2 regions of the Streptomyces sp. NBC_01451 genome follow, and region 1 is predicted to be linked to the other one. Evidence: riboswitches for the same ligand, from Rfam matches in the RefSeq annotation. Region 1 holds a riboswitch; the other holds the start of a gene.
What was found. Region 1 has a riboswitch for glycine ahead of gcvT (glycine cleavage system aminomethyltransferase GcvT). Riboswitches for the same ligand answer to the same signal wherever they lie in the genome.

Region 1 (9,054 bases):
CCTTGCTGTAGCGCAGCTGCTGGGGGTTGCTCATGGCCTGAATTCTCCTGTACGCGGGGGACTGGTCATGCATGGGGTGCTACGGGGGAAAAACCGCCTGCCTGTCAGCAGGCAGGACACGGCTCGCTCACGACACCGGAACGAGGACCGGGGCTACTTCCGGCGCTTGTAGAAGGGCAGCGCCACGACCTCGTACGGCTCGTGGCTGCCCCGGATGTCCACGCCCACGCCCGCCGTACCCGGCGCCGAGTGCGCGGCGTCGACGTACGCCATCGCGATCGGCTTCCCGAGCGTGGGGGAGGGGGCGCCCGAGGTGACCTCGCCGATCACCCGGCCGCCGGCGACGACCGCGTATCCGGCGCGCGGGACACGACGGCCCTCGGCGACCAGTCCGACGAGTACCCGCGGCGGCTCGTACGAAGCGCGCTCGGCGGCCTCGCGCAGCGCCGCGCGGCCCACGAAGTCGCCCGCCTTCTCGAACTTGACGACCCGGCCGAGCCCGGCGTCGAAGGGGGTGAGGGAGGTGGTCAGCTCGTGCCCGTACAGCGGCATGCCGGCCTCCAGGCGCAGTGTGTCCCGGCAGGACAGGCCGCAGGGGACGAGCCCGGCGGGCGTGCCCGCGTCGGTCAGCGCCTGCCACACCTTCTCCGCGTCCTCCGGCGCCACGAACAGCTCGAAGCCGTCCTCGCCGGTGTACCCGGTGCGCGCGATCAGGGCAGGGGCGCCGGCGACCGTGCCGGGCAGACCCGCGTAGTACTTCAGGCCGTCGAGATCGGCGTCGGTGAGGGCGGCGAGGATGCCGGGGGCCTGAGGGCCCTGGACGGCGATCAGCGCGTAGGCGTCCCGGTCGTCGCGGACCAGCGCGTCGAAGCCGTCGGCGCGCTCCAGCAGGGCGTCGAGCACCACCTGCGCGTTGCCGGCGTTGGCCACGACCAGGTATTCGGTCTCGGCCAGGCGGTAGACGATCAGGTCGTCGAGGATGCCGCCGTCGGCCCGGCAGATCATCGTGTAGCGGGCGCGGCCCACGGCGACGGACCCGATGTCGCCGACGAGGGCGTGGTCGAGGAGGGCGGCTGCTTCCGCCCCCGTCACGGTGATCTCACCCATGTGGGAGAGGTCGAAGAGGCCGGCCTTCGTGCGCACGGCCAGATGCTCGTCGCGCTCGGAGCCGTACCGCAGGGGCATGTCCCAGCCGGCGAAGTCGGTCATGGTGGCGCCGAGCGAACGATGCAGGGCATCGAGCGCGGTCGGACGCGGAGGGGTGCTGCTCATCGGTAGTGCTCCCAGGGCATGACGGCGAGGTCGTTCCTCCCCATCTGTCATCGGAACCTGAGAGGTTCGTCATGACCGTCGGCGAAACGCCTGGTCACTGACTTGCACCTTGGGTGGAGCCACCGGTCATGACGACCCGCGGCCCGCTTTTCAGATGTGCCTCGCCCGCGCGGTAACGGGGCCTGAGAGATTCAAGGGAGGGACTTGCTCCTTCGGCGCCCGGGTACCCGTAGGTGCCCGGAACTCTCCCGCGCGGATTCAAGCGGCCGGTATGCAGTTGGCGGGCACATCATCGCACGCATTCCTTCGGCCCGGCAGGGGGACCCTTCACAGAAGGGACACAGCCACGCCACGGGCGTACATATCGCCCTGTAGCAGGCCTGTTGCAGTAAGCGGACCCAAACGAGAGACACCGCGTATTACCTTCTCTTTACACTCGACGGGGACGGTACTTCCCGACCCCATGGGAGGACGATCACGGTGAACAGGACCACGGTGTATGCGACGACCTCGGCCCTCGCACTGACCGACGCGCTGCCCAAGCAGCCGGCCGCCCCCGTCCGGGAGGCATGCGCCTCGCGGCCGGAACCCGTGATCCGCGACCTTCGGGAGCGCGCGGGCCACAGCCCGCACGGCCTCACCTTCGGCGCCCGCGACCTCGTCGTGGTCACCGGCCTGCCCGGCAGCGGCAAGTCCACACTGATGCGCCGGGCGGTGCGCGCCACCGGCATCGACTCCCAGAACACCCGCGACCACTGGGACGCCCTGACACCCTCCTTCCTCCCCTACGCCGTCTACCGGCCCCTTGTCCGCCTCGCCCACTACGCCGGACTGCGCAGCGCCCTGCGCTCCGGTGCCGGAGTCGTCGTGCACGACTGCGGTACGCAGGCCTGGGTGCGCGGCTGGCTGGCCCGCGAGGCCCGCCGCCGGGGCGGCACCCTGCATCTGCTCCTCCTCGACGTCACCCCGGACGAGGCCCTTGAGGGCCAGCGCGAACGCGGCCGGGGCGTCTCGCGGTACGCGTTCCTGCGCCACCGCCGGGCCGCCTCACGTCTGCTGCGCTCGGTGGAGAAGGGGAATCTGCCCGAGGGCTGCGGCTCGGCGGTCCTGATCGACCGGGACGCGGCGGACACCCTCCGCAGGATCGACTTCGCCGACTGACAGCCGTACTTGCCGGGGCCGGTTAGGGTTTTGCCCATTAAGGGACTCCCACCCAGGGACCCAGGGCAGCGGTTCACAGCAGGCGGTAGGCAGATGGACATCCCGGCGGACTTCCCCCCGGACTTTCCCGGCGGTTTCCCCGCGCAGGTACACCCGCACTCGCACGGCGGCTGGCCCGGCAACGAGCTGGAGGAGGTGCTCTCGGCATCCCTCGGGGTCCCCGGCGCGGGCGCCCGTATCGTCGAGGTCCTCGGCCGCAGCTTCGTCTGGGTTCCCCTGCCGTCCGGCGGCGGCCCCTACACCGGCCCTCTCGACCTGCCCACGATGGACATCCAGGGCCAGGCCTACGTGCCGGTCTTCAGCTCGGAGGAACAGTTCCGGCAGGTCGTCGGCGGCCATGTGTCGTACACCGTGGCCCCGGCCGTCGAGTTCGCGCGCGGTCTGCCGCCCCAGGTCGGCATCGCCGTGAACCCGGACGGTGTGGTCGGCGTCCCGCTGCCCCCGCAGGCCGTGGCCCAGCTCTGCCGCTCCGGCCGCACCGTCCTCGACGGCGCCGGCGGCGGACGGGTCCGCCTCTACGAGCCGAACTGGCAGGAGGACCCGGTCGACTTCCTCACCGCCGCGGCAACGGAGTTCGCGGGCACGGGCGTGGTCCGGACGGCCCGCCGCTGCCTGGCGGCGATCGAAACGGCCGCCCCCGTCCTGTTCGTCGGCGTCGAACTCTCCCCCTGGGACCCGCTGGCCCGCACAATTCCCATGGACGCGGTGGGCAGGGCGCTGGGGCGATCGCCCTCACCCTGGCCGGTGAACCTGGTCTTCCTGGACGCGGCCCAGGACCCGGTGACCGACTGGCTGAGGGACAGGGTCCGCCCCTTCTATCAGCATGGATACTGACGAACGCGCCCCAGGGGCAACCCCCCGGGGGCGCGGGGAACTGCGCGACAGGCCACGAATCACCCGCACTCCGCCGACAACACCAGGCCCCGAGCTCTCAACGGCCTGACCAGCGGAGCGCATAAGCTAGAACGCACAACTCGGTCAGGGTTACGAAGGGGCGGTAATGGTGAGCGCGTCGGGCACGGCCGCGGCCGGTCAGGTCGAGCACATGCTGCGCCAGGTGACGCCCGGGCGTTACGACGCCTACGAGGCGCTCCTGCGTGCCCTCGCGACCCCGTCCTCCGGCCAGATCTGGATGCTGCTCTGGCACGGCCAGGCCGGTTCCCCCGACGCGCAGTACGGAAACATGCAGGTCGACGGGTACGGATACGCGCCCTGTGTGACCTCCGCCCAGGAACTGTCGGTCAGCGGCTGGAACAGGTCGTACGAGGTGGTCGACGGCCTCGACGTGGCCCGCACCCTCTATCCGGACCAGTACGGCCTCTGGCTCAACCCGCACTCCCCGGGCGGCGGCGTCGGCATCCCCTGGCTCGACCTGCGCCGGATCGCGACAGGCCTGGAGCGCCAGCCCGCCGGCCCCCTGCGGCTGGCCGAACCCGGCATCGAGATCCCGCAGTTCTACGCCCTCCTCTCGCAGAACGCCCACCGCACCCCGGCGGTCCGCTCCCTGCGCCGCGCCTGGGTGCAGCCCGCGCTCGGCGCGCCGTATCTGGCCATCGGACTGGACGTGTACGACACCTCGCCGCCCGCCGTGGACTCGGTGCGCGCGATGATGCAGCAGTCGATCGGGGCGGTCCCCGACGGGTTGCCGGTGTCGACGGTCGCGATGTCGGACGAGCACGACCCGGTCGTGATGTGGCTGCGTGCGAACGCCCGGCCGTTCTACGACCGGGAGGCCCACGCCATCGCCGCCCCGCCCCAGGCCCCACAGGCTCCGGCGGGCGGATACGGGTATCCGCCCGCGCGGGGTCGTTACTGAGCGGATCTTCACCCGTACGGCCGAATTCGCGCGCCACTGTCTTCGCGCGTAGATGACGACGGATAGTCGCGATAGTATTCGGATGTCCCTTCTGTCCCAACTGCCCCGCGTCCGAGGGTCGTTACCCGCTGTTCGGATAACGGAATCCCCAGGACAGCATCACGGTTGCGCATACTTTCGCCGACAGGCCTTTCACGTGATCGCCGAATCACTGAAGACTCGCCTGTCAGACGATGGGGTCATCGATCCTGCGGGCGGCGGCGCATGGCTAAGTCGACTAATCAGCACGGATCGTCAGCAGGAACGAACAGCCGGTTCACCGGGCCGCACCATCTGCGGCCCGTGTCCGGCGAGCAAGTGAATCAAGCCGCAGACAGCGGCAGGCGTAGGCCGGTCACCACCGGCGAGAGGGGTCGGGTCCTGTGACCGCACCGATCGAGACCACCGCAGCGGCAGCCGAGGTACAGCCGGAGGCTGTGCTCGCCGGTGCCGGCAAGGGGCAGATCGAGGGCCGATCCCTGGGGCAGATCGCCTGGTCCCGGTTCAAGAGGGACAAGGTGGCGGTCGCCGGCGGCGTCATCGTCATCCTGCTGGTCCTGCTCGCGATCCTCTCCCGGCCCATCCAGGCGCTGTTCGGCCTCGACCCCAACGCCTTCAACCAGGATCTGATCGACCCCAACAGTTCCCTCCCCACGAGCGGCTTCGGCGGCATGAGCTGGGACCACCCGCTCGGTGTCGAACCGAAGTTCGGGCGCGACATCGCCACCCGCATCCTGGAGGGCTCCTGGGTCTCGCTGGTCGTCGCCTTCGGCGCGACGATCCTGTCCAACGTGATCGGCACGGTCCTCGGTGTGGTGGCCGGCTTCTACGGCGGACGGGTCGACACGATCATCAGCCGGCTGATGGACACCTTCCTCGCCTTCCCCCTCCTGCTCTTCGCCATCGCCATCTCCGCCACGCTCCAGGGCGGCGCGTTCGGCCTGGAGGGGCTGCCCCTTCACATCAGCGTGCTGATCTTCATCATCGGCTTCTTCAACTGGCCCTACCTGGGACGCATCGTCCGCGGCCAGACCCTGGCCCTGCGCGAGCGCGAGTTCGTCGACGCCTCCCGGGGGATGGGCGCGAAGGGGCCGTACATCCTCTTCCGCGAGCTGCTCCCGAACCTGGTCGGCCCGATCATCGTCTACTCGACGCTGCTCATCCCGACCAACATCCTCTTCGAGGCCAGCCTGAGCTTCCTGGGCGTCGGCATCCAGCCCCCGCAGGCGTCATGGGGCGGGATGATCAGCGAGGCCGTCACCTACTACGAGGTCGATCCGCAGTTCCTGATCGTGCCCGGCCTCGCGATCTTCGTCACCGTGCTGGCGTTCAACCTGCTCGGCGACGGTCTCCGCGACGCTCTCGACCCGCGCAGTCGCTGATCAGCGGTCGCGCCGAGAGTCCATCAAGTTTCCAACAATGGAGGAAGCAGACCATCATGCGAAGGTCAGCGCTGGCCGCGGTTGCGGCCATCGGTTCTGTGAGCCTGCTGCTTGCAGGTTGCAGCAAAGCCGATGACAACGAGGGAAATGACGGAACGAAGTCGGCTGGGGCCAACGCAGCGACCAAGGACGTCGTCAACGCCTCGACCAAGACAGGCGGGACGGTCACCTACGAGTACTCCGACGTCCCGGACTCCTTCGACCCCGGCAACACGTACTACGCGTACATGTACAACCTCAGCCGGCTGTACGCCCGCCCGCTGATGACCTTCAAGCCCGGTCCGGGCGACAAGGGCAACGAGCTGGTCCCGGACCTCGCCGCGAGCGCCGGTGTACCGAGCGACGGCGGCAAGACCTGGACGTACAAGCTCCGTTCGGGGCTGAAGTACCAGGACGGCACCGCGATCACCTCGAAGGACGTCAAGTACGCCGTCGAGCGCTCCAACTTCGCGCGTGACGTGCTCTCCCTCGGCCCGAACTACTTCCAGCAGTTCCTGGCCGGCGGCGACAAGTACAAGGGTCCCTACAAGGACAAGAGCGCCGGGGGCCTGGCCTCCATCGAGACGCCGGACGACACGACGGTCGTCTTCAAGCTCAACCGCGCCTTCCAGGAGTTCGACTACCTGGTCGCCACGCCGCAGACGGCTCCGGTGCCGCAGGCCAAGGACACCGGTGTCGACTACGTCAAGAACATCGTGTCCTCGGGCTCGTACCAGTTCGAGAGCTACCAGGACGGCAAGCAGGTCACCCTCGTCCGCAACAAGAACTGGGACGCGTCGACCGACCCGCTGCGCAAGCAGTACCCGGACAAGATCGTCGTCAAGCTGAAGGTCAACGCCGAGACGATCGACCAGGACGTCATGGCCGGCAACGCCATCGACCTGGGCGGTACGGGTGTCCAGGCCGCGACGCAGGCGAAGGTCGTCAACTCCGCCGCCCTGAAGGCCAACACCGACAACGCCTACGGTGGCCGTCTCGTCTACCTGGCGATCAACACCAAGCTCGCGCCGTTCGACAACGTCGCCTGCCGCAAGGCCGTCGAGTACGCGGTCGACAAGGTCTCGGTGCAGACCGCCGAGGGCGGCCCGATCCGCGGTGACATCGCCACGACCGTCCTCCCGCCGGACATCCCGGGCTACGAGAAGGCGGACGTCTACGCCACCGACGGCAACAAGGGTGACGTGGCCAAGGCCAAGGAGCAGCTCCAGGCCTGCGGCAAGACGACGATCAGCACGAACATCTCCGCGCGCAGCGACCGTCCGGCGGAGATCGACGCGGCCACCGCGATCATCAACTCGCTGAAGGCCGCCGGCATCAACGCCAGCCTGAAGCAGTACCCGTCGGGCAAGTACTTCACCGACAACGCGGGTGTCCCCGAGTTCGACAAGAAGAACAACATCGGTCTGATGATGATGCAGTGGGGTGCCGACTGGCCTTCCGGCTACGGCTTCCTGCAGCAGATCCTGCACGGTGACGCGATCGGCGCGTCCGGCAACACCAACCTGTCGCAGCTCGACAACGCCGATGTCAACAAGACGCTGGAGACGGCGATCGGCACCGAGGACAAGGCGGCGCGTGACGCCCTGTACACCGAGGTCGACAAGAAGGCCATGGACGAGGCCGCCCTCGTCCCGCTGACCTACTTCAAGGTCCTCCTGTACCGCCCGGCCGGCTTCACCAACCTCGTCTCCTCCTCGGCCTTCAGCGGTCAGTACGACTACCTCAACATCGGCACGACCAAGAAGTAGCCCCGGAAGGCAGGTGAAGGCATTGGTGCCCGCGGGCTTAGCGGCCCGCGGGCACCGGCGCCGGTCCCCGTGATCTCGTACATCCTCCGCCGGATGGCTGCGGCAGTGATCCTGCTGCTGGTCGTCACCGCGGTCACCTTCGCCATCTTCTTCGTACTGCCGCGGTTCGCCGGTCAGACCGCCGACTCGCTGGCCCAGCAGTACATCGGGAAGAACCCGTCGGCGGCCGACATCGCCGCGGTCAAGCACAACCTGGGACTGGACCAGCCCCTCTATGCCCAGTTCTGGCACTTCATCAAGGGGATCGTGGTCGGTGCCACCTACGACCTCGGCCCCACCACGGCGCACTGCAACGCGCCCTGCTTCGGCTATTCCTTCAAGACCCACCAGGCGGTCTGGCCGGAGCTGACCTCCCGCATTCCGGTGACGGTCTCGCTGGCCGCCGGTGCCGCGGTGCTCTGGCTGGTGTCCGGTGTCACGGCCGGTGTGGTCTCCGCGCTCAAGCCGCGCTCGTTCCTCGACCGCACCTTCATGGGCATCGCCCTCGCCGGCGTCTCGCTGCCCATGTTCTTCACGGGCAACCTCGCACTGCTGCTCTTCACCTACCAGTGGCCGATCTTCGGCCGCACGTACGTCCCGTTCACCCAGAACCCCGCGGAATGGGCCAACACCCTCTTCCCCGCGTGGTGCTCGCTCGCTCTCCTCTACTCCGCCATCTACGCGCGGCTCACCCGCTCGGGCATGCTGGAGACGATGAACGAGGACTACATCCGTACGGCACGCTCCAAGGGCCTGCGTGAGCGCAAGGTCGTGTTCAAGCACGGACTACGGGCCGCCCTGACCCCGATCATCACGATCTTCGGCATGGACCTCGGTCTGCTGCTCGGCGGAGCCGTGATCACCGAGAGCGTGTTCTCGCTGCCCGGCATCGGCCAGTACGCGGTACAGGGCATCACCGACAACGACCTGCCCAAGATCCTCGGCGTCACCCTGCTCGCCGCTCTCTTCGTCGTGATCGCAAATCTTCTGGTGGACCTGCTCTACGCGGCCGCCGACCCGCGGGTGAGGCTCTCGTGACCGAACTGACTCCTTTGCCCGCGAACAGCACCGCGGTGGGCGAACCCTCGCCCTCGAACGCGCCCAGCGCCTTCCTCGAAGTCCGCGACCTCAAGGTCCACTTCCCGACCGACGACGGCCTGGTCAAGTCCGTCGACGGACTCAGCTTCCAGCTGGAGAAGGGCAGGACCCTCTCCATCGTGGGCGAGTCCGGCTCCGGCAAGTCCGTCACCTCGCTCGCCATCATGGGCCTGCACCGGCTCGGCGCACGCGGCAAGAACGTGCGGATGTCCGGCGAGATCTGGCTCGACGGCAAGGAACTGGTCGGCGCCGCCCCGGACGAGGTGCGCAAGCTGCGGGGCCGCGAGATGGCGATGATCTTCCAGGATCCGCTGTCCGCGATGCACCCGTACTACACGATCGGCAACCAGATCGTGGAGGCGTACCGCGTCCACCACGA
Region 2 (9,054 bases), 5.6 Mb from region 1:
CGGTTCGTCGATACGACCGACGGGGTGCGTGTGGTCGAGACCGACGGGCGCTGGGTGATGGTTCTGCCCGACCCGGCTGAGGCTGTCACGCATCTGTGGGCCGAGGGCCCGGACGATGCTTCCGCTCAGGCGCTGCTCGACGAGTGGTCGGCCGTTGTGGACGGCGCCGGTCGCTGAATCGACGGACACGCGCGCGTGCCGGACGGGAAGTTCCCCGAAGGGGCCTGTCCGGCACGCCGGTGGGGCCGTTCGGAGGCAGTGGTCGCGACGTGGGACGATGTGCGGCATGCCGCAGCAGCCCCCCGTTCGGAGCATCCCCACGAGCCGAACCCGCCCGGACGCGTCCATGTCGCTGCTCACCAACGTCATGGACCACAGCCTCGACGAGGGCTATGCCGAGGCTGCCGCGCGTCGGAAGGCCGCGGGTGACGGCGGGCTGCCGAAGCCGCTGAGAGCGAAGCTGGGGCTTGCTGCCGGGCTGGTGCTCGCCGCCCTCGTCGTGACTGTGGGTGCTGCTCAGGCGCGGATAGCGGCGCCCGTGATCGCCAAGGAGCGCGAAGAGCTGATCGACCGCATCGACCGCGAGACCGAGTCGGCCGACAGGCTGGAGAAGACGGTCGACCAACTGCGCGACGACGTGAGCGCGCGGCAGCGCGCGGCGCTGAAGTCGGAGGGCGGCGGTGAACAGGCCGACCTGGTGGGCATCCTGTCGGGGGCGATCGAGGTGCACGGGCCGGGTGTCAAGCTCGTCGTGGACGACGCGAAGGAAGCCGACAGCGGTGCCGGCGGGGACGCGCGGGAGACCTCCGGGTTCTCCGACACCGGGCGGGTGCGCGACCGGGACATGCAGCGGGTCGTGAACGGGCTGTGGCAGTCGGGGGCCGAAGCCATCGCGATCAACGGGCAGCGGCTGACGGCACTGTCGGCGATCCGGGCCGCGGGAGACGCGATACTGGTCGACAACAAGCCGCTGGTGCCGCCGTACACGGTGCTCGCGGTGGGGGACGGCAAGCGGCTGAGCAGCAGGTTCCAGGACAGCGCCGACGGACTGTATCTGCACGCGCTGCAGGAGAACTTCGACATCCGGACCGGCATCTCAGTGGAGAGCGACCTCCGGCTGCCCGCCGCACCGAGTGTGATCGTACGTACAGCACAGCCGAGAACAGAGAAGGGCACATAGTGATCGCGGTACTGGGCCTCGTCGTGGGCGTCGTGGCGGGATTGTTGGTCCGGCCCGAGGTGCCGGCGGTCGTCGAGCCTTACCTTCCCATCGCCGTCGTCGCGGCCCTGGACGCCGTGTTCGGCGGTCTGCGGGCCATGCTCGACGGGATCTTCGTCGACAAGGTCTTCGTGGTGTCGTTCCTGTCGAACGTCGTCGTGGCCGCGCTGATCGTCTTCCTGGGCGACAAGCTGGGCGTGGGCGCCCAGTTGTCCACCGGTGTCGTCGTGGTTCTCGGTATCCGTATCTTCTCCAATGCCGCGGCGATCCGCCGGCACGTGTTCCGGGCCTGACGCCGATGAGTGACAACGACAAGAACGACGCGAGCGACAAGCACCCCGAGACGGTCGAGAACCGACTGCGCGAGGAACTGCCCGAGGAGGTCTCCGGCCCGCCCGCGGAGCCTTCGGAGGAGCAGGGCCTGGAATCGGGGGCCGACGAGGAGACCGAGCCGTCCCTGACCGGCCGTCAGCGGCTGGCGAAGGGGCTGTGGCCGCCGAGGGTGACCCGGGCCCAACTCATCGTCGCCCTGCTGCTGTTCGGGCTCGGATTCGGGCTGGCGGTGCAGGTCGCGTCCACCAGTGACAACGACGGTGCGCTGCGCGGTGCGCGGCAGGAGGACCTCGTACGCATCCTGGATGAACTTGATGACCGTACGCAGCGTCTTGAGGACGAGAAGCAGGGTCTCGAAGATCAGCGGACCGAGCTGGAGAACAGCTCGGACCAGGCTGAGGAGGCCCGCAAGCAGACGGTCGAGAAGGAGCGGCAACTGGGCATCCTGGCGGGCACGGTGGCCGCGCAGGGGCCCGGGATCACGCTGACCATCGAGGACACGAAGGGAACGGTCGAAGCCGACATGCTGCTCGACGCGATCCAGGAGTTGCGTGCGGCGGGTGCCGAGGCGATCCAGGTCAACGGTGTACGGGTTGTCGCGGGGACCTTTCTGGCGGACGAGGACGGTGGGGGAGTGAGCGTCGACGGGAACAAGATCGACACTCCCTATCGTTTCAAGGTCATCGGCAAGCCGGAGGACCTCGAACCGGCGCTCAACATCCCCGGAGGTGTGGTGCAGACCCTGGAGAAGGAGCAGGCCACCGTTACCGTGGAGCGGGCGGACAAGATCGTCGTGGACGCCTTGCGAGCGGCGAAGCAGCCTGACTACGCTCGGTCGTCCTCAGAGTGAACCGGGGGTGCATGGGGGCTGTCCGGGGAGGGCATGAGGTTGCGGGGGGTCGGCGCACCGAATGGGTGGTGCGTGGTGGAAACTGTCAGGTGGCGGCGGACGTTGTGAGGATGTCCGGGTCGACCGGTAGGTGCAGTCAGGGTTCGTCCTGCCCCACGGGCGGGTCTGTTTCGGTCAAGGGGAATCGCCCGTGAAGTTGTTTGCGAAGTTGTTCGGCAAGAGCGCGCGAGAGGGCAGCAGCGACAATGCGACCGCCCGTCATCGCGCACAGCCCGACGCGGACGGTCCGCGTCCGCTGTTCCGGGATCAGGTCGGTGGTCCGGGCGGTGACGTTCCGGGAGGTCAGGGCGCGCCGTCTGTTGACCCTGCCCAGTCCGGGCGCATAGGTTTCGGGGAACCGTCAACCTCAAGTTCGGGTGGAGAGTTTTCCTCCGATCCGTATGCGTCCAATGCCCCGGCGGGGCAGCCGCGGCAGGAGGATCCGTCGATGTCGGCCCTGGTGTGTACGAGGTGCGGTAACCGCAACGCGGAGAACAGCCGCTTCTGCTCCAACTGTGGTGCGCCGCTGCGGGCCGGGGTCACCCCCGAGCGTCCGTCGGAGACGACGTCCACGATCTCCATCTCCGGTATCGAGGCGTACGACGCCGAGGTCACCGGTCAGACGCAGATGCCGATGCTCTCGCCCGAGGCGCAGGCCGCGGTGGACGCGTTGCCGCTGGGGTCGGCGCTTCTGGTGGTGCGCCGTGGCCCGAACTCGGGCAGCCGCTTCCTGTTGGACAGTGAGCTGACCACGGCCGGGCGTCATCCGCAGAGCGACATCTTCCTGGACGACGTGACCGTGTCGCGGCGGCACGTGGAGTTCCGCCGGGGCCAGGACGGCATGTTCACCGTCGCCGACGTGGGCAGCCTCAACGGCACGTACGTCAACCGCGAGCGGATCGACCAGGTCGCCCTGTCGAACGGTGACGAGGTGCAGATCGGCAAGTACCGGCTGGTGTTCTACGCGAGCCAGCGGGGCTACTGACCCTCCTCCGGACCGAGTCCGGGGAGACCCCAGGGAAGGTCCATGCTTCAAACACCGAGCGGCGGTGCCGGGCACGGCATCGCCGCCGCGGACAGTGGGCTGATGAGCATCGGCACAGTGCTGAACGCGCTGCGCGACGAGTTCCCCGAAGTCACCATCTCCAAGATCCGTTTCCTGGAGTCGGAGGGGCTCATCGAGCCGCAGCGGACTCCGTCGGGGTACCGCAAGTTCAGCCCGGAGGACGTCGAGCGCCTCGGTCATGTCCTGAGGATGCAGCGGGACCACTATCTGCCGCTCAAGGTGATCAGGGAGTACCTGGACGCCATGGAGCGCGGCGAGGCCGTCCCGCTTCCCACGGTCGGCCGCCAGCGGGACGGCGAGCCGGTTCTGGAGCCCGAGGGGCCCACCGCTGTCCGTATCGGCCGCGCCGAGCTGCTCGCCGCCGCCGGGATCGGCGACGAGGAACTCGAGGAGTGGCAGTCGTACGGGCTGGTGGCTCCGCTGTCCGACGGTGCGTACGACGCAGAGACGGTCACCGTCGCCGCGCTCGTCGCCGAGCTGGGGCGGTTCGGGATCGAGCCGCGGCACCTACGGGTGATGAAGGCCGCCGCCGAGCGCGAGGCCGGCCTGGTCGACCAGGTGGTGGCCCCCCTCAAGCGTCACCGCAATCCCCAGACCAGGGCCCTCGCGGAGGCCCGCAGCAAGGAACTGTCGGGGCTCACGGTGAAGCTGCACGCAGCCCTGGTGCGGATCGCGCTGGGAGTGCGGCAGCCCTGAGCGCGGAGGGCTGCCGGAGGGCGGATCGGTCACCCGTTCCGTGCCCGACTACCCAAACATCCCGGGCACGGCCTAGGGTTGCTGTGTGAACGAGCTCGATGTCGTAGGTGTCCGGGTCGAAATGCCCTCCAACCAACCGATCGTGCTCCTGCGTGAAGTGGGAGGCGACCGCTACCTTCCCATCTGGATCGGGCCGGGTGAGGCGACGGCGATCGCCTTCGCCCAGCAGGGCATGGCCCCCGCACGACCGCTGACCCACGACCTGTTCAAGGACGTGCTGGAGGCCGTCGGCCAGGAGCTCACCGAAGTGCGCATCACGGACCTGCGCGAGGGTGTCTTCTATGCGGAGCTGGTGTTCGCCAGTGGCGTCGAGGTGAGCGCCCGCCCGTCCGACGCCATAGCGCTGGCGCTGCGTACCGGTACGCCGATCTACGGCAGCGACGGAGTGCTCGACGACGCCGGGATCGCGATCCCGGACGAACAGGAGGACGAGGTGGAGAAGTTCCGCGAGTTCCTCGACCAGATCTCTCCCGAGGACTTCGGGACCAACAGCCAGTGAGCTGCGACAGCGACGGCTGACTGGGCTCGCCGCCCCACGGACCCACTGGTCGGTGGGGCGCGTCCTTTGACCCGTGACGTCACGGATGATGGCAATTGCCAGCGGCGTGTGAGAGCGTCCTGCGGCCCACGCGGAGCACATTCGGCTAGCCTTTCCCCGCGGTGGGGTACGGGAAACCACTCCTAGGGTGATTATCACTCGGCGTGCCGAGTGTGGCGATCGTTGACGCACCCCTGGTGACTGCCTACCGTCGAGAAGGCAGTTCAAGGACGGAGGTCGGCGTGAGAAGCAGCGGCGACGGTACGGCTGGGGGTGCCCCCGGACGCGGTCTGGGGGAGAGCGGCCCGTACCCGCTTCACGGCAGCGCGGCCGATCACGTTCCGCGGCGGCCGACGGCTGTATCAGGCAGCGGAGGGGCGACTTCCATGGCGTCCGAGGAGATCGGCTACCGCGGACCCACGGCGTGCGCGGCGGCAGGCATCACGTACCGGCAGTTGGACTACTGGGCGCGCACCGGTCTGGTCGAGCCGAGCGTGCGGCCCGCGCACGGATCGGGGACGCAGCGGCTCTACAGCTTCCGGGACGTTGTGGTCCTGAAGATCGTCAAGCGCTTTCTGGACACCGGCGTCTCGCTGCAGAACATCCGTACGGCGGTTCAGCATCTCCGGGCGTGCGAGTTCCGAGATCTGGAGCGCATGACGCTGATGAGCGACGGAGCGACCGTCTACGAGTGCACCTCCCCGGACGAGGTGCACGCGCTGCTCCAGGGCGGGCAGGGCATTTTCGGTATCGCCGTCGGTGTGGTCTGGCGTGATGTGGAAAGCGCTCTCTCGCAGTTGCACGGGGAGCGCGTCGACACCGGCGAGACGCTCATCGGGCACAACCCCACGGACGAACTGGCGCGGCGGCGCAACCGGGCGGTCTGAGCGGCGTCCCCGGGTTCAGGGGCATTGTCAGTGGCGTAGGGCAGCATCGGTGATGTGAGAAACGCGCCCACGATCCTGCATCTCGACATGGATGCCTTCTTCGCCTCGGCGGAGCAGGCGTCCAAGCCGAGTCTGCGCGGGAAGGCCGTTGTCGTGGGCGGGCTCGGGCCGCGCGGGGTGGTGGCCACCGCGTCGTACGAGGCCCGTGTTTTCGGGGTGCACTCCGCGATGCCGATGGCGCAGGCGCGCAGGCTCGCGCCGAACGCCGCCTATCTCGTGCCCCGGGGCGGGTTCTACAAGTCGATCAGTGAGCAGGTCATGGGGCTCCTGCACGCCCTGTCGCCCCTGGTGGAGCCGCTGAGCCTGGACGAGGCGTTCGTCGACCTGGAGGCCGGGGAGGCGGCCTGGGACGAGGCGTCGGCGCGGCTTGCCGGGGCCAGGCTGCGCGCGGACATACGGGCCGTCACGGGGCTCACGGGATCGGTGGGGCTCGCCGCCTCCAAGATGCTCGCGAAGATCGCCTCGGAGCAGGCCAAACCGGACGGTCTGGTGGTGATCGAACCGGGGACCGAGCGGGCGCTGCTCGGACCCATGCCGGTGCGAACCCTGCCGGGGGTCGGCCCGGCGACCGGGGACCATCTGCGGCGGGCCGGGATCAGCACGGTCGACGAGCTGGCCGAGGCGGGCGAGGCCGAGCTCGTGCGGCTGCTGGGAAAGGCGCACGGGCACGCGTTGTACGCGATGGCGCTGGCGCACGACGAGCGGCCCGTGGTGTCCGCGCGGGAGACCAAGTCCGTGTCGGTCGAGGACACGTACGACGTGGACATCCACGACCGGGTCCGGGTGGGGACGGAGGTGCAGCGGCTGGCGGACCGGTGCGTGCGTCGGCTGCGCGGTGCCGGGCTGTCCGGGCGGACCATCGTCCTCAAGGTGCGGCGGTACGACTTCTCCACGCTGACCCGTTCCGAGACGCTCCGGGGGCCCACGGACGACCCAGGGGTGGTGCGTGAGGCGGCGGCCAGGCTCCTGGAGGCGGTGGACACGACGGGTGGTGTGCGGCTGCTCGGGGTGGGGGTCAGCGGTCTGGCCGACTTCACCCAGGAGGATCTGTTCGCGCAGGCCGCCGGGGAGCTGGCGGCGCTCGAACCGGTGGAGGAGGCCGAGCACGAGGGTGGTGAGCGGCAGGAGGTGGAGCAGCCCGTCGATCGGCACTGGACCACCGGGCACGACGTACGGCATGCCGACTTCGGCCACGGCTGGGTGCAGGGGAGTGGGCTGGGGCGGGTGACCGTCCGGTTCGAGACGCCGGAATCGGAGCAGCCGGGGCGGGTGCGGACGTTCCGGACCGACGATCCGGCGCTGGAGCCGGCGGACCCGCTGCCATTGGTGACCCTCGCGCCGCGAAGACCCGGCGGTCCGGACGAGGAGGAGTCGTCGGATCAGGCGTCGTCCGTGCCCGCCAGCCTGCCGAAGTCGTGGTCCGGGAAGGGCGGAGGCGGAGCCACGTCGAGGCCGTAGTGGTGGTAGAGCTGCAGTTCCTGCTCCGGGGAGAGGTGGCGGCCCACGCCGAAGTCGGGAGCGTCCTTGATCAGGGCCCGCTCGAAGGGGATGCGCAGGGCGCCGTCGACCAGTTCGCTGGGCTCCAGGGGCACGAAGGCGTCCCTGCTGAACAGCCCTGTCCTTATGGCTGCCCACTCCGGCACTCCTGTGGCGTCGTCGAGGTAGATCTCGTCGATCGTGCCGATCTTGGTGCCGTTGCGGTCGAAGGCCTTGCGGCCGATCAGGTTACGCGGATCGATGTCGGTCTGCACGGGCCCTCCCAATGGTCGCAACTCATCCGTAAGCACTACAAAAGAGCACTTCGGGGAAGGCGGCCACTCGAAGGTGTGTGTGGAGCCCGCTGATAGGCTTGCCAATGGCTGCTGACCCCGTGCGGGAGAGTCCTCCGGAACCTCGGAGGACGCCGAAGGAGCAAATCCTCCCCGGAATCTCTCAGGCCCCTGTACCGCATGGACGAGGTCACTCTGGAAAGAAGAGCGGGTGCTGACGGCTCCTGCTCTCACCGACGGTGAAAGCCGGGACGTCAGCGTGCTGGCGGCCCGGTGAAGCTCTCAGGTTGAGATGACAGAGGGGGAGGCCGTTCGGGCACCCGTGCCGTGGTGCCCCTCGAAGGTCGCGACGACCAGGAGGCCTCCGCAATGACCGCCCACCGCACTCCGCTCGCCGTACTCGAACAGGGCACGCCCTTCGAGCGCCGTCACATCGGGCCCGATCACGAGGACCGGGCCAAGATGCTCGCGCAGGTCGGATACGGCTCGCTCGACGAGCTGACGGCCGCCGCGGTCCCGGACGTGATCAGGAACGCCGACGCGCTCGACCTGCCGGGCGCGCGCACCGAGGCCGAGGTGCTGGCCGAGCTGCGGTCGCTGGCCGACCGGAACCAGGTGCTGGGGTCCATGATCGGACTCGGGTACTACGGGACCTTCACCCCGCCGGTCATCCTGCGGAACGTGATGGAGAACCCGGCCTGGTACACCGCGTACACGCCGTACCAGCCGGAGATCTCGCAGGGGCGCCTCGAAGCGCTGCTGAACTTCCAGACCATGGTCGCCGACCTCACCGGGCTGCCCACCTCCGGTGCCTCGCTGCTCGACGAGGGCACCGCCGCCGCCGAGGCGATGGCGCTGTCCCGGCGCATGGGCAAGAACAAGAAGGGGCTCTTCCTCGTCGACGCGGACGCCCTGCCGCAGACCATCGCCGTGATCGAGACGAGGGCCGAGCCCGTCGGCGTCGAGGTCGTCGTCGCCGACCTGAGCGCGGGCATCCCGGACGACATCGCCGGTCGCGAGATCAACGGTGTGCTTCTCCAGTACCCGGGCGCCTCCGGTGTCGTACGGGACCTGAAGCCGGTCGTCGACCAGGCGCACGGGCTCGGTGCCGTGGTCACCGTCGCCGCTGATCTGCTCGCCCTGACGCTGCTCACCTCGCCCGGTGAGTTCGGCGCCGACATCGCGGTCGGGACGACCCAGCGGTTCGGCGTGCCGATGGGCTTCGGCGGGCCGCACGCCGGGTACATGGCCGTGCGCGAGCAGTTCGCGCGCAGCCTGCCGGGGCGGCTCGTGGGTGTCTCCGTGGACGCGGACGGGCACAAGGCGTACCGGCTCGCCCTGCAGACGCGGGAGCAGCACATCCGCCGCGAGAAGGCGACCAGCAACATCTGCACGGCCCAGGTCCTGCTGGCCGTGATGGCGGGCATGTACGCCGTCCACCACGGGCCCAAGGGGCTGCGGACGATCGCCCGGCGCACCCACCGGTACGCCACGATCCTCGCCGCGGGGCTGAGTGCGGGCGGCGTCGAGGTCGTCC

Region 2: linked by a shared signal. The riboswitch ahead of gcvP (aminomethyl-transferring glycine dehydrogenase) and the one ahead of gcvT (glycine cleavage system aminomethyltransferase GcvT) in region 1 are both predicted to bind glycine.

Annotation. Positions count from the first base shown of each region.
Region 1 is NZ_CP109479.1:2,651,459-2,660,512, reverse strand. It holds gene gcvH (glycine cleavage system protein GcvH) at 1-34, opposite strand, end outside; gene gcvT (glycine cleavage system aminomethyltransferase GcvT) at 154-1,272, opposite strand; glycine riboswitch at 1,307-1,432, opposite strand; glycine riboswitch at 1,433-1,533, opposite strand; gene OG595_RS11235 (AAA family ATPase) at 1,747-2,433, shown strand; gene OG595_RS11230 (enhanced serine sensitivity protein SseB) at 2,527-3,327, shown strand; gene OG595_RS11225 (enhanced serine sensitivity protein SseB C-terminal domain-containing protein) at 3,497-4,309, shown strand; gene OG595_RS11220 (ABC transporter permease) at 4,732-5,730, shown strand; gene OG595_RS11215 (ABC transporter substrate-binding protein) at 5,787-7,538, shown strand; gene OG595_RS11210 (ABC transporter permease) at 7,608-8,615, shown strand; gene OG595_RS11205 (ABC transporter ATP-binding protein) at 8,612-9,054, shown strand, end outside.
Region 2 is NZ_CP109479.1:8,296,572-8,305,625, forward strand. It holds gene OG595_RS36445 (mannose-1-phosphate guanyltransferase) at 1-177, shown strand, start outside; gene OG595_RS36450 (DUF881 domain-containing protein) at 347-1,180, shown strand; gene OG595_RS36455 (small basic family protein) at 1,180-1,512, shown strand; gene OG595_RS36460 (DUF881 domain-containing protein) at 1,518-2,402, shown strand; gene OG595_RS45480 (FHA domain-containing protein) at 2,533-3,426, shown strand; gene ftsR (transcriptional regulator FtsR) at 3,469-4,203, shown strand; gene OG595_RS36475 (bifunctional nuclease family protein) at 4,289-4,762, shown strand; gene OG595_RS36480 (MerR family transcriptional regulator) at 5,044-5,688, shown strand; gene OG595_RS36485 (DNA polymerase IV) at 5,743-7,206, shown strand; gene OG595_RS36490 (PRC-barrel domain-containing protein) at 7,128-7,499, opposite strand; glycine riboswitch at 7,612-7,706, shown strand; gene gcvP (aminomethyl-transferring glycine dehydrogenase) at 7,887-9,054, shown strand, end outside.